Regions from separate parts of the Thalassotalea sediminis genome, predicted to be linked through region 2. Evidence: predicted binding sites of a transcription regulator. Region 2 holds the regulator's gene; each other region holds the start of a gene.
The links. The regulator sigma-54, encoded in region 2, starts transcription at its own class of promoters, with help from an activator protein. The targets are predictions, from matches to a motif close to GTTGGCACGNNNNTNGNNT.

Region 1 (4,188 bases), 1.1 Mb from region 2:
TGGTAAAGGTACGCATTTTTATGTATTAGATCGCACTCACGGGGGCTTTTTATTAGTAGAACGCAATGTTCAGGTGCCAACGGAAACACAAGAGTTCGCAATTAATATGTCAAATCAACGTTTCTGGCACCCGCCAATGCAGCAATATATTAATGATCTTATTGCGGGCAAAACGGGGCCAAGAGGTAAAAATTTCAACATGCGCTGGATAGCTGCAATGGTCGGTGATATTCATCGTGTGTTAACACGAGGTGGTATTTTTACTTACCCTGCCGATACTAAAAACCCAGAAAAACCGTTCAAGCTGCGCTTAATGTATGAAGCAAATCCAATGAGTTTTCTTATTGAGCAAGCAGGAGGCTTAGCAATGACATCACAGGGGCGTATTATGGAGATTGAGCCTGAAGATATACATCAACGCGTTGAAGTTATTATGGGCTCTAAAGAAGAAGTTAATACCTGTTTAAAATACTACGATTAACATTGTTCTAAACGCATTGTTTTCTTAGCTTTTAAAATGAAGCATACGGTTCAAAACCGTATGCTTGTCCTGCAACTTCATGTCATTACTAAAGAATTTCAGTTTCTCCGACCATTAAAGTTACGTTAATTATTTGTTTATTTTATGTGTCAGATAATTTTACATTCTCACCATTGTACATTAGTGCAAACACTCTAAACACATATTAATAAAGACTTTTTTCCTTATGGCAAGTTAATTGCTTTGCGGGCGCATGTACTTTTAATTAACAAGGAAAATAAGGACATGTTTAAAAAGTTATTAACATCTGTAGTATTTGCTGCAACAGCAATGAGTTCTCAAGCGAATATGATTGTTGACCTTGAGTTACAGCTGCTAGCAGATGTTTCTGGTAGTGTAGATTCAAGCGAATACGTACTGCAATTACAAGGTTATGAGCAAGCATTTCGTTCTACAAGTGTTCATAACGCTATTGAAGCCGGCAACGAAGGAAAAATTGCCGTGCAATACGTAGAGTGGTCTGGCGATTCACAACAAGCTATTCAAATTGATTGGACATTAATTGATAGCGCAGCTGATGCTATCGCTTTCGCAGATACATTAGCTGGCTTAACTCGCGCATTTAGTGGCAGTACAGCTATTGGCTCAGCCATTAACTATGGTGTATCTCTATTCAATTCAAATACATACGATGCTGCACGTCAAGTAATTGATGTATCTGGAGACGGTACCAATAATGATGGTGCTAGTGTAACAGCTGCAAGAGACAATGCACTTGCTTCTGGTATCGATACCATCAACGGCATTACAATTGAAAGCACAAGTGTAGGTACTTATTACCAAAATAACGTCATTGGTGGCCAAAATGCTTTCCATTTACATGCTGATTCATTTGCTGATTTCCAAGCAGGCATCGAGCGCAAACTGGTCAGAGAAATTTCAGCAACCGTTCCAGAACCGGGCACATTAGCATTATTCGGTTTAGCATTAGTTGGTTTAGCGCGCATTCGCCAAAGCTAAAAACATCAACAACTAGTCGATATAACGAGAATAAAGTCGCTTATAGCTTAAGCGGCTTTTTTTTGTCCTTGTATTTTTGCTAAAATAACGCCAGTTCTAATTAATCGGCTCATAAGAGAAATATTTATGCCTAATTATGTTGTGGGTCACAAGATCCCAGACTCAGATTCAATCTGTTCCGCTATCGCTTTATCTTATCTTAAAACAGCGCTAGGGGAAGAAACCGTTCCAGCTCGTTTAGGTGAATTATCACCTGAAACACTCTTTATCTTGGATAAATTTGGCTTTGAGCAACCAGAGCTTAAATTAAGTTACGCAGGCGAAAGCCTTTATATCGTTGATCATTCAGAGCGAACACAAGGGCCTGATGACATCGATGATGCGACTATTTTAGGGATTATTGATCATCATAAATTAGGCGATATTACTACGTCTACGCCACTTGAATGTTGGATCCGTCCAGTAGGCTGTACTAATACAATTATTAAGATGATGTACGACTTTCATGATGTCGAAATCCCTAAAAATATTGCGGGTGCAATGATGTGTGCGATTCTATCAGACACTGTCATTTTTAAATCGCCAACCTGCACCACTGCAGATATTAAGTGTGTTGAAGCATTGGCTGAAATAGCAGGCATTAAAGATCCTCAAGCACTTGGTATGGAAATGTTCAAAGTAAAATCTGCGGTTGAAGGCACACCGATCCGTGATTTAGTTTTACGCGACTTTAAAGATTTTGATATGAATGGACATCTTGTCGGTATCGGACAGTTAGAAGTCATCGACTTAGCGATTTTTGATGAGATAAAATCAGATCTCGAAGCTGACATTGCCGCCCTAAAAGCTGAAGGCAACCGTCATAGCGTACTTTTATTGTTAACAGACATTATGAAAGAAGGCTCTGAAGTACTCGTAGTAAGTGATAACGAAGACTTAACAGCAAAAGCTTTTGATAAAGCATCTACAGACGGACGCGTATGGCTTGATGGAGTACTGTCTCGTAAAAAACAAGTCGTGCCACCACTACAAACGTCTTTTAGTTAAAGCAAGAGCGTAGTATAGGCAAGAAAGCTCAGTATTCGCTGAGCTTTTCTTTTTTAAAAGGGCTGACATGGATATTAAACATAGCAAACGGTTATCTTTTCGATTAATGGATGAAAACGACAGTGAGCTTTTATGGCTGCTTGATCAAGATCCTCAAGTAATGAGATACATTACAGGAGGTAAAATATCAACATTAGCGAAGATTAAACACACATTCATTCCCCGCATGAATGCCTATCGTAATGCAGAAAAAGGTTTCGGACTTTGGCAAGTTAATAATATAGATAACGATGAATACCTTGGATGGATACTCATTAGACCTATGCATTTTTTTTCAGCTGCGCCAGAATTCGACAATTTGGAAATTGGGTGGAGATTCTTTAGAAATATATGGGGAAAAGGCTATGCAACTGAAGCTGCCCAACATGTTATGCAGTCCTTACATTTACAACTAGGGTACAATACGTTTAGTGCTATCGCCGATGAGAACAATCTTGCATCAATTAATGTTATGAAAAAACTAGGTATGCACTACATAAAAACATACCACCACAAAGATCAGTTAATTAATTGCCAAGTTGCCTATTATCAAGTTAATAAAAAACGTTAATTTTTTGTAATAAAAATACATACATAACGACTAAGCAACGATATAACTATAGACAAGGATATTTATGCAGTTGCTCGTTAATCAAGTATTAAAGCAGTACGCTACTGTAAAAGCGGTAAATCACTTAAGTTTTAACGTTAATCGCGGAGAAATTTTTGCGTTATTAGGCCCTAATGGCGCAGGTAAGTCTTCTTTAGTAAAAATGCTCACTGGCTTCACAACACCAGATGCCGGCGAGATTCGTGTAACAATAAACGAAAAAGAATATAACGCCATTCCAAATTGGGCATTAGGTTATTTACCAGAAGACCGAGGCTTATATCCGGAAAAATCAGTCATCGATAACATTTGTTACTTCGCCCAATTAAATGGCATGACTAAAGGTAATGCCAAAGAACAGGCTGCCTTTTGGTTAGAAAAATTTGATTTAAGCGAACGCAAAAGCGATCAACTTAAGTCATTATCAAAAGGTAACCAACAAAAAGTACAGTTAATCACTGCCGTTATACATCAACCTCAATGGATAATACTTGATGAGCCCTTTTCAGGTTTAGATCCTGTCAATCAAGAAAAGGTTGTTACCTTTTTACATGAGTTGAAAAAGTTGGGAATGACAGTGCTACTTAGTGCACACCAAATGGCTATGGTTGAAAAAATTGCTGACCGTATATTATTGATGAATAAGGGAGAAGCCGTTTTCTATGGCACATTAGGTGAAATTACACAGCAATTAGGCAGTAACAATCAAGTTGTAGCAAGTTATATACATGCGATCGACCAAGAAAAAATTTCACAATTTTTTACTACAGACGAAGTCGTGAAAATAAATAGTACAAAATTGCAAGTTGCCTGTGCCGACACTGAACAATTAAATCAAGTAACAGAAAAACTTACGAAATTGGGCACTCTCTCTTCCATTCAATGTCAACAAAGAGATCTGCACCAAATTTATATCGACGCTATTGAGCAACATGGAGAGACTGCACATGAAGCCTAACAAATCAAAACAAGTATGGCTCGTTACCTGCTG
Region 2 (4,188 bases):
CCTATCTGGTGGTGAACGTCGTCGTGTTGAAATTGCCAGAGCACTTGCAGCTGACCCAAAATTTATATTGTTAGATGAACCATTTGCTGGCGTTGACCCAATTTCTGTAGGTGATATAAAAAAAATTATTCTACACTTAAAAAATAAAGGCATTGGCATATTAATAACCGACCATAACGTTAGAGAGACACTCGATGTTTGTGAGCATGCTTACATTGTTAGTCATGGTGAATTAATCGCCCAAGGTGATGCAGATCAAATCCTTGCAAATCAGCAGGTAAGAGATGTATACCTCGGTGAACAATTCACGTTATAGTTATGATATGCTTTAGAAAAAATAAGATTTACTTGAAAGGATAAGAAGTAATTAATGCGCCCAAGTCTGCAACTCCGAATTGGACAACAACTTACAATGACGCCGCAACTCCAGCAGGCGATAAAGTTATTGCAGTTGTCCACCTTGGATCTACAACAAGAAATTCAAGAGGCATTAGAAAGTAATCCTTTATTAGAGGTGGACGAATCTGCTTCGTCTTCAGACGATAACCAACCCGATAACTTAGAAGAAGCCTTTTCCGCAAAAACTAATGACGAGACAATAAATAATACTAGTGATGGCTCGGAAGATTCAACACCAACCGTTGATGAAATCAGCACCACTGAAGCGATGGATAAATCAGACATTCCTGAAGAGCTTAATATTGATACGACTTGGGACGAAAGTTACAGTGCTGGTGTATCTAATACTGGTGCCGCCCCTGCCTCAGATGATTTTGTTTATCAAGGTGAAACCACAGACTCCATTCAAGATCATTTGCGTTGGCAAATGAAATTAACCCCATTTTCTGAAACCGATGAAGCCATTGCAATGGCAATTATTGATGCCATTGACGACGCTGGATATTTAACGGTTACAACTGAAGAAATCCTAGAGTCTGTTGGCGTCGATGACGTTGAATTAGATGAAGTAGAAGCGGTCTTAAAACGTATAAATATGTTTGACCCTATAGGTGTTGGTGCGCGTTCAATTGCAGAATGTTTAACGATACAGTTAAACCAGTTTGATAAAGATACCCCTTGGGTTAACGAAAGTAAGATCGTGATTAATGAATATATTGATTTACTTGGTAACCGTGATTATCGACAAATCATGCGTAAAACACGTTTAAAAGAAGATCAATTACGTGAAGTTATTCGGTTAATTCAATCATTAGATCCTCGCCCTGGTGATTCTGTTATTCAAAGTGATGATCAGTATGTAATACCTGATGTTTCTGTTGAAAAGAAAAATGGTCGTTGGGTTGTAGAGCTAAACCCTGATACTGCGCCTAAACTAGCGGTTAACCAGCAATATGCTTCTATGGCTCGGTCAATGAAAAATTCGAATGATAGTCAATTTATTCGTTCAAATTTACAAGAAGCAAAATGGTTTATTAAGAGTTTAGAAAGCCGAAACGATACCCTATTAAAAGTATCAAACTGCATTGTGCAAAGACAACAAGGTTTTTTTGAACATGGGCCCGAAGCTATGCGTCCTATGGTTCTGAATGATATTGCCGAAGCAGTAGATATGCATGAATCAACGATTTCACGTGTTACTACACAAAAATATATGCATACACCACGTGGAATTTTTGAACTTAAGTATTTTTTCTCCAGCCATGTCAGTACAGAAAATGGTGGAGAATGTTCTTCAACAGCTATACGCGCTTTAATTAAAAAGCTTGTAGCTGCCGAAGTACCTGCAAAGCCTCTTAGTGACAGTAAAATGGCTGAACTATTGGCTGAACAGGGAATCAATGTTGCCAGACGGACTATAGCTAAGTATCGAGAATCGCTAAGTATTCCTCCGTCTAACCAACGTAAAAGTTTACTTTAACTCTCTAGTAGAAGGATACAGCTTATGCAAATTAATCTTGCCGGACATCATGTTGAAATTACTACCCCAATGCGTGACATCGTGAACAAAAAATTTGCTAAGTTAGAGCGACATTTCGATCATATTAATAACGTATATGTCGTATTAACCGTTGAAAAACTTAGCCAAATTGCAGAAGCAACTGTGCATTTAAATGGCACTGAAGTGCATGCTAAAGCGGAAAACGACGACATGTACGCATCCATAGACTCCCTGGTAAATAAGCTCGATAAACAAATACTTAAATACAAGGGAAAAATTAATCAACACTAAGATTTATTGATTACTAATATCCACTATGAATTTTACCGACATCATTAAAGAAGACTGCACGTTATGTGCAGTCGAGGCTACAAGCAAAAAACGTATTCTTGAACTTCTTTGTAGCAAAGCCGCAGAGACAAACGATCAAGTAAGTACCTACAACTTATTAGAGAGTTTGATGCTAAGAGAAAAAATGGGGTCGACCGGTATTGGCAATGGTATTGCTATTCCACATGGACGTTTAACCTCTACCGATAAAGTTATGATTGTTATTGCCACAGCTCAAGCGCCAATAGAGTTTGATGCCATTGATAATCGTCCCGTTGACATATTTATCGCCCTATTCGTGCCAGAAGATCAATGCCAACAACATTTATCGACATTACAAAGTATTGCACAAGTATTTAGCGACAAGAAAATGTGTAAGCAAGTACGCAAGTGCGATAACAGTCATGAGTTATATCAACTTCTCAAATCTGCTGCTCACTAACCTAGGATTTCATCAATGAAACTTACCATTGTAAGTGGCCGCTCCGGCTCTGGAAAAACGGTCGCATTGCGCGTTTTGGAAGACTTAGGCTACTACTGTGTAGATAATATTCCCGTTAATTTGCTACCCGCATTGACGCATACCGTGATCAATGATTATGAAACCGTAGCGGTAAGTTTAGACGTCAGGAATTTACCTGCAGAACCGACAGATGTGCCAGAAATATTAGATTACTTACCCAGTGCTGTTGAGTTATCTATTGTATACCTAGACGCTGATGATGGTGATCTTATTAAGCGTTTTAGCGAAACTCGTCGCTTACACCCACTTATACGCCAAAATATCGCGCTAGACCAAGCAATGACACTTGAGAAAAAGTTATTAGAACCCATTGCTGCTCGCGCCAACTTGTATATTAATACCAGTCAGTTAACACCACACCAGCTCGCTGATTTGATCAGAGAAAGAGTGCTAGGGAAAAAAAGTGGTTCTATGGTCGTGGTGTTTGAATCCTTTGGTTTTAAACATGGATTACCAAAAGACGCTGACTTTGTGTTCGATGCTCGTTTCTTACCAAACCCTTTTTGGGAGAAAGAACTTAAGCCATTTACAGGGTTAGATCAACCAGTTAGAGATTTTCTTGCCAGCCAACCCATTGTTACTAAGTTTATATGGCAAATAAACAGCTTCATGATGACATGGTTGCCTCACCTTGAACGAAATAATCGCAGCTATATTACCATTGCGGTAGGCTGTACTGGCGGAAAACATCGTTCCGTTTATATTGCTGAATTACTTGCTGCAAATTTAAAAAAAGAAAGAAAAGACGTACAGGCACGCCACCGTGACTTAAAAGTACCAACAACATAATTCATTATTAGGCATGTTGTTCATTGTGTAATAAAGTTTCTTTAAGTCCATTAAATACGAGAGCTTTTAGTAAATTTCGCTTACTATAATGAACAATACACGACCAAACTTGAGACGGTTAACTAAAGATGTCTGATTTTTCACGCCCCATTGTTATTACCAATAAACTCGGCTTACATGCCCGTGCAGCAACTAAACTAGCGCAACTTACACAACAATTTGAGGCCAAAGTTACAATAGAGCTTCACGATAAACAAGTTGATGCTAGTAGCATTATGGGGTTAATGCTACTAGCCGGCAGCCAAGGAAAAACAGTTACCGTGCATACCGATGGACCCGACGCAAAACAAGCGATGGATGAAGTTTGTCAGTTGTTTACCAATAAATTTGATGAAGAAGAGTAGCTTATCTAAAAGTTACGCCTTATGATCCTTTCTGTTCAATGTTTTGATAACCTTAAATTTTGCGAACGCATTGTTTAAAAAACAAACACAAAAACTAAATTGACTGATTACATTAATAAAAAAGCTGCTAAAACCAATCAGTTGAGATAAACTATTATTCAGATGTCTAGGTGATAATAATCAAACATCGCCTCATGTTTTTCTATGTTACATGCTTATAGCATGTAAACGGCAAAGGGTCG
Region 3 (4,188 bases), 550 kb from region 2:
TTAACAAGTAACTCCGCCGCTTGATTTGCTTTATCATTTGCAATAAGTGCCTGTGCTAACTGCAAATCAAACAATATAAAATCGCTGGCTAATGATTTAGCATGTTCAAAATAGAATAACGCTTTGTCATCATTATCCAATGCAAGGTAGATGGTACCTAATAGCGAATTAATTGCCGCATCATTCGGATAAGCCAAGTTAGCCTTTTTTAAGGTAGCAAGAGCAATCATATAATTGCCTAATGCATAATCAATTGAAGCAGACAGCCTCAACGCACGATAACTAGTGGCATCAATTGCTAAATAGCGATTTAAGTAAGTTTTTGCATGTTCTAGTTCACCTTGCATAAAGGCTGCATAGCTTGCTAAATAGAGATAACTGGGGTAACGCTCAATCACTTCTGGCGCTATGTTACCAATAATTTCAAAAACGTTATTAACGACACGCTCAGAAACCTCATCACGGTTTTGTGAAGAGGCAACAACGGCCTTAAGAAAAGTTGCACGGGGCTCATTCGGCAGTTGATTCAAGACAATTTCTAAATCTTCATCAGCTAAAGAAAACCGCTGCTGTTCTATATAGATACTCGCTCTTAACAATAGACTACTAAAATCATTGTTGGACTCACTCAGTACTTGATTCACTAAAGCAAGTGCAGGTATTAGCTCAGCTTGCTGATATAACAAGTTCGCCTTCATTGAAAGCGCTTTCAATGGTGGCAGATAGCTATCTAATACTTCATCTAAGATTTGATGAGCTAATGCTTCCTTTTTATCAATAATATGCACTTGCGCTAAACCAAGCTTAGCGTTCAAATTACCGCTGTTAACACGCAATGCTTGCTCAAAGGTACGCTTGGCGACATTAAAATGTCCTAGGCCAATTTGCGCCAAACCTCTTGCTACATATACTTGGTCGATAATAGCAGGATTGTTTTCAGCGATTTTTAAGGCATCAAGACTTTTGTTATACAAACCCTGCTGTGTGTAGGCTTGTGCGTATAGCAATTTTGACTCAGCAGTATCTATACCTATATTGCCGGCGTTCTGTAACTCAGATTCAGCTAAATGACCTTTTCCCTGAGCTAAATATACTTTTATCAATAATAACTGTGCCGTCGTGTTTTTATTATTTTGACTGAGTAAATTTTTTAGATACGTCTCTGCTTTACCATATTCATGAGCTTGAAACGCACGTTCTGCTGCTTCATAGTTTTCCAACGAATTAGCAAAGCCTGTGCTACATAAACACATTAAGATAACTGACACAAAACCAAGATAACGAGAGCGCATATATTCCTTTTCACTTTTAATCATCAAGTAGTTAGAATATATTAATTCGACGTGCGATTGTCAGTAATTTTTACATCTTTGTGCAAAAACGCGCGGACACATAAAATAAACCGTTGTTTATAATACTTTTTTACATGTGGGCATAATAATTGCTTTGATAGTATTATTAAGTAATGCAGTAATGCTAATTCACCAATGGGAATGGCCATGAATTTTTTAAAAACAATAAGTGTTTCGATGTTTGTAACCTTATTATCTGTCTCTACTAGTGCGGTTGCAGGACTAACAACCGTATCTACATTCATTAATGAAAAGAATGATTGTAAAGACTTTTTTGATAATGACTCTGGTATTGGTATCAATAAAACCGGTGGTAGCGGCTTTAGCGATTGTAAAATTTATTCAGAAGACGAAAATGAAGTGCAATATGATATTGCATGGGTTTTGAGCAAGTTTGATGTTGACTCAGGCGACTATGAAGAAGGCGCTAAGTTCAACAATCAAATGGCTAAGGTTGATTGGGAATTCAACGGTAATGGCACTAACTTATCAAATAGTGCCAGTGGTAACTGGACATTCAACAATAGCAACGTTGACATCTATTATTGGATTGCAAAAACTGGCAAGGGCTATAACTTGTTTTGGACTGTTAACGACAGTGCTATTAATAACGGTACTTGTAGTGCATTTGATGGAACGAATAACTCTGTTAGCGACAGCAACTTGAGCTTAGCATGTATTAGTTCAGCAGTTGCGGTTAATGAAGGTACATACCTAACACCAAATGAAAAAGGCTTATCTCACCTTACATTCTTTGGTAAAGAAGAACCAGCACCTGCTGTGGTTCAAGTATCAGAGCCTGGCATGCTAACCTTATTTGGGCTTGGTATTGCAGGTCTACTGTTAGGTCGTAGAAAAACTAAATAGTTTTTAAGCGCTTACTTCTAAAAAAACGCCGTGATTTTCACGGCGTTTTTTTATGCGTGTACATTTAATTATTTAACCGTTTGTGTATAAAATTCAGCGATATACTTGCCACCTTTTATTTCACCAATAAAACGTAACTTAGTTTTATCGCCTTTATTAGGAATTAATTCCCCCAATGCCGTTTCTCGCTTCCAGTAATAAGGCGTATCTTTCATGCCTAGCTGATAAGCCCTAGGATTTTTCGCGTTATCTACGATAAAAAAAGTAGCAGTATCAAGAGGAAATGTTGAGTTAACGGTTGTTATACCGTTTTCATGTGTGACATTAATCTTAAAGTCCTTTGATTTAAGTACACATTTTTGATTAATTACGTCGCAATGGCCAAATGGCTGCAATTCATATAAACGCAGCTTACTGGCTTGGCTTTCTAAGTAGAAATCGGAGAGTACATACCCCCCTAATATAAGAAACGGTGCTAGAAACATTGCTAGCTTAGTATGCCGACTCATTAAATCATCCTTATAATTATGATAATACTTTATTTAACAAACAGTTACTCTATTAGCTAAACGAAATACTATACCAAGGTTACAGAAAAACAAAGGCCCCTTATCATATAAACATAATATACGATTAGAGGCCTTTTGAATTAATGCGCGAGCATTCAATTAGTGATCATGTGCAGCCGAAACACCACCGTGTGGTGTACGGAAATTTGTCACCAAGTCTTGAATTTCTTGTGGTGCAGGACCTGTCGCTTTCAGTATGGTAAATGCAACGGCAAAGTTCACTAATGCACCCACAGAACCAAAGGCATTAGGTGAAATTCCGAAGAACCAGTTTGGCTCCATGCCGCCAAGGAAGCTAGTACCAGGAATAAACATAATACCTTTGTGTTGGAACACATACAGCATTGTTACACCAATACCGGCACACATACCTGAAATAGCGGCCTTGCTATTCATCTTCTTAGAGAATATCCCCATCATTAATGCTGGGAATATACTTGAGGCAGCCAAACCAAAGGCTAACGCCACCGTACCCGCGGCAAATCCAGGCGGATTCAACCCAAGATAACCAGACAATATTATCGACAAGGTCATGACAATGCGGCTTGCTAACAGCTCACTTTTCTCGGACATGTCAGGCACCAAGACCCCTTTCATTAAGTCATGGGATATTGCTGAAGATATTGCCAGTAGTAACCCAGCAGCCGTTGAAAGCGCAGCTGCTAAACCACCCGCGGCAACTAATGCAATAACCCAGTTAGGTAAGTTTGCGATAGCAGGATTAGCCAATACCATAATGTCACGGTCAACTTTTACCATTTCATTTGTAGCAGTATCTGCAGTGTACTGAACTTTACCGTCACCGTTTTTGTCTTCAAACTTCAATAGACCCGTTTGTTCCCAGTCTTTAAACCATTGTGGACGCTCAGCGTACTCAAGGTTTTGACCCGCTGCGGGTTCAATGGTGTTCATTAAGTTGAAACGAGCCATTGCTCCTACTGCTGGTGCTACAGTGTACAATAATGCAATAAATACAAGTGCATAACCTGCTGACTGACGTGCAGCTTTTACCGATGGTACGGTAAAGAAACGCATAATTACATGTGGTAAACCTGCTGTACCGATCATTAACGACAACGTATAAGCGATCATTTCAACATCACCTAAAGATGAAGTTGTATATTCTTTAAAGCCGAGATCAGACACCACCATATCGAGTTTGTCTAACAAGTAAACCCCACTGCCATCAGACAGTGTCGAACCTAAACCAAGTTGAGGAATTGGGTTGCCTGTTAACTGCAATGAAATGAAGATAGCTGGAATTGTATAAGCAGTAATTAATACCACGTATTGTGCAATCTGTGTATACGTTATACCTTTCATGCCACCTAATGTCGTGTAAACAAATACCACGAACATACCAATATACAAGCCTGTATCATATTCAACTTCTAAGAAGC

Region 1: a site for sigma-54 is predicted at 707-725, ahead of QUE09_RS01680 (DUF1194 domain-containing protein). Genes of this name have one in related genera too.
Region 3: a site for sigma-54 is predicted at 1,429-1,447, ahead of QUE09_RS16895 (PEP-CTERM sorting domain-containing protein). Genes of this name have one in related genera too.

What each region holds. Positions count from the first base shown of each region.
Region 1 covers NZ_AP027361.1:365,184-369,371, reverse strand. Annotated here, with positions in the region: gene QUE09_RS01685 (class 1 fructose-bisphosphatase) at 1-481, shown strand, start outside; gene QUE09_RS01680 (DUF1194 domain-containing protein) at 767-1,501, shown strand; gene QUE09_RS01675 (manganese-dependent inorganic pyrophosphatase) at 1,628-2,548, shown strand; gene QUE09_RS01670 (GNAT family N-acetyltransferase) at 2,616-3,158, shown strand; gene QUE09_RS01665 (ABC transporter ATP-binding protein) at 3,223-4,155, shown strand; gene QUE09_RS01660 (ABC transporter permease) at 4,145-4,188, shown strand, end outside.
Region 2 covers NZ_AP027361.1:3,193,745-3,197,932, forward strand. Annotated here, with positions in the region: gene lptB (LPS export ABC transporter ATP-binding protein) at 1-316, shown strand, start outside; gene QUE09_RS14615 (RNA polymerase factor sigma-54) at 371-1,879, shown strand; gene hpf (ribosome hibernation promoting factor) at 1,904-2,191, shown strand; gene ptsN (PTS IIA-like nitrogen regulatory protein PtsN) at 2,217-2,672, shown strand; gene rapZ (RNase adapter RapZ) at 2,688-3,542, shown strand; gene QUE09_RS14635 (HPr family phosphocarrier protein) at 3,671-3,946, shown strand.
Region 3 covers NZ_AP027361.1:3,743,662-3,747,849, forward strand. Annotated here, with positions in the region: gene prsT (XrtA/PEP-CTERM system TPR-repeat protein PrsT) at 1-1,292, opposite strand, end outside; gene QUE09_RS16895 (PEP-CTERM sorting domain-containing protein) at 1,500-2,219, shown strand; gene QUE09_RS16900 (hypothetical protein) at 2,288-2,728, opposite strand; gene QUE09_RS16905 (sodium:solute symporter family protein) at 2,888-4,188, opposite strand, start outside.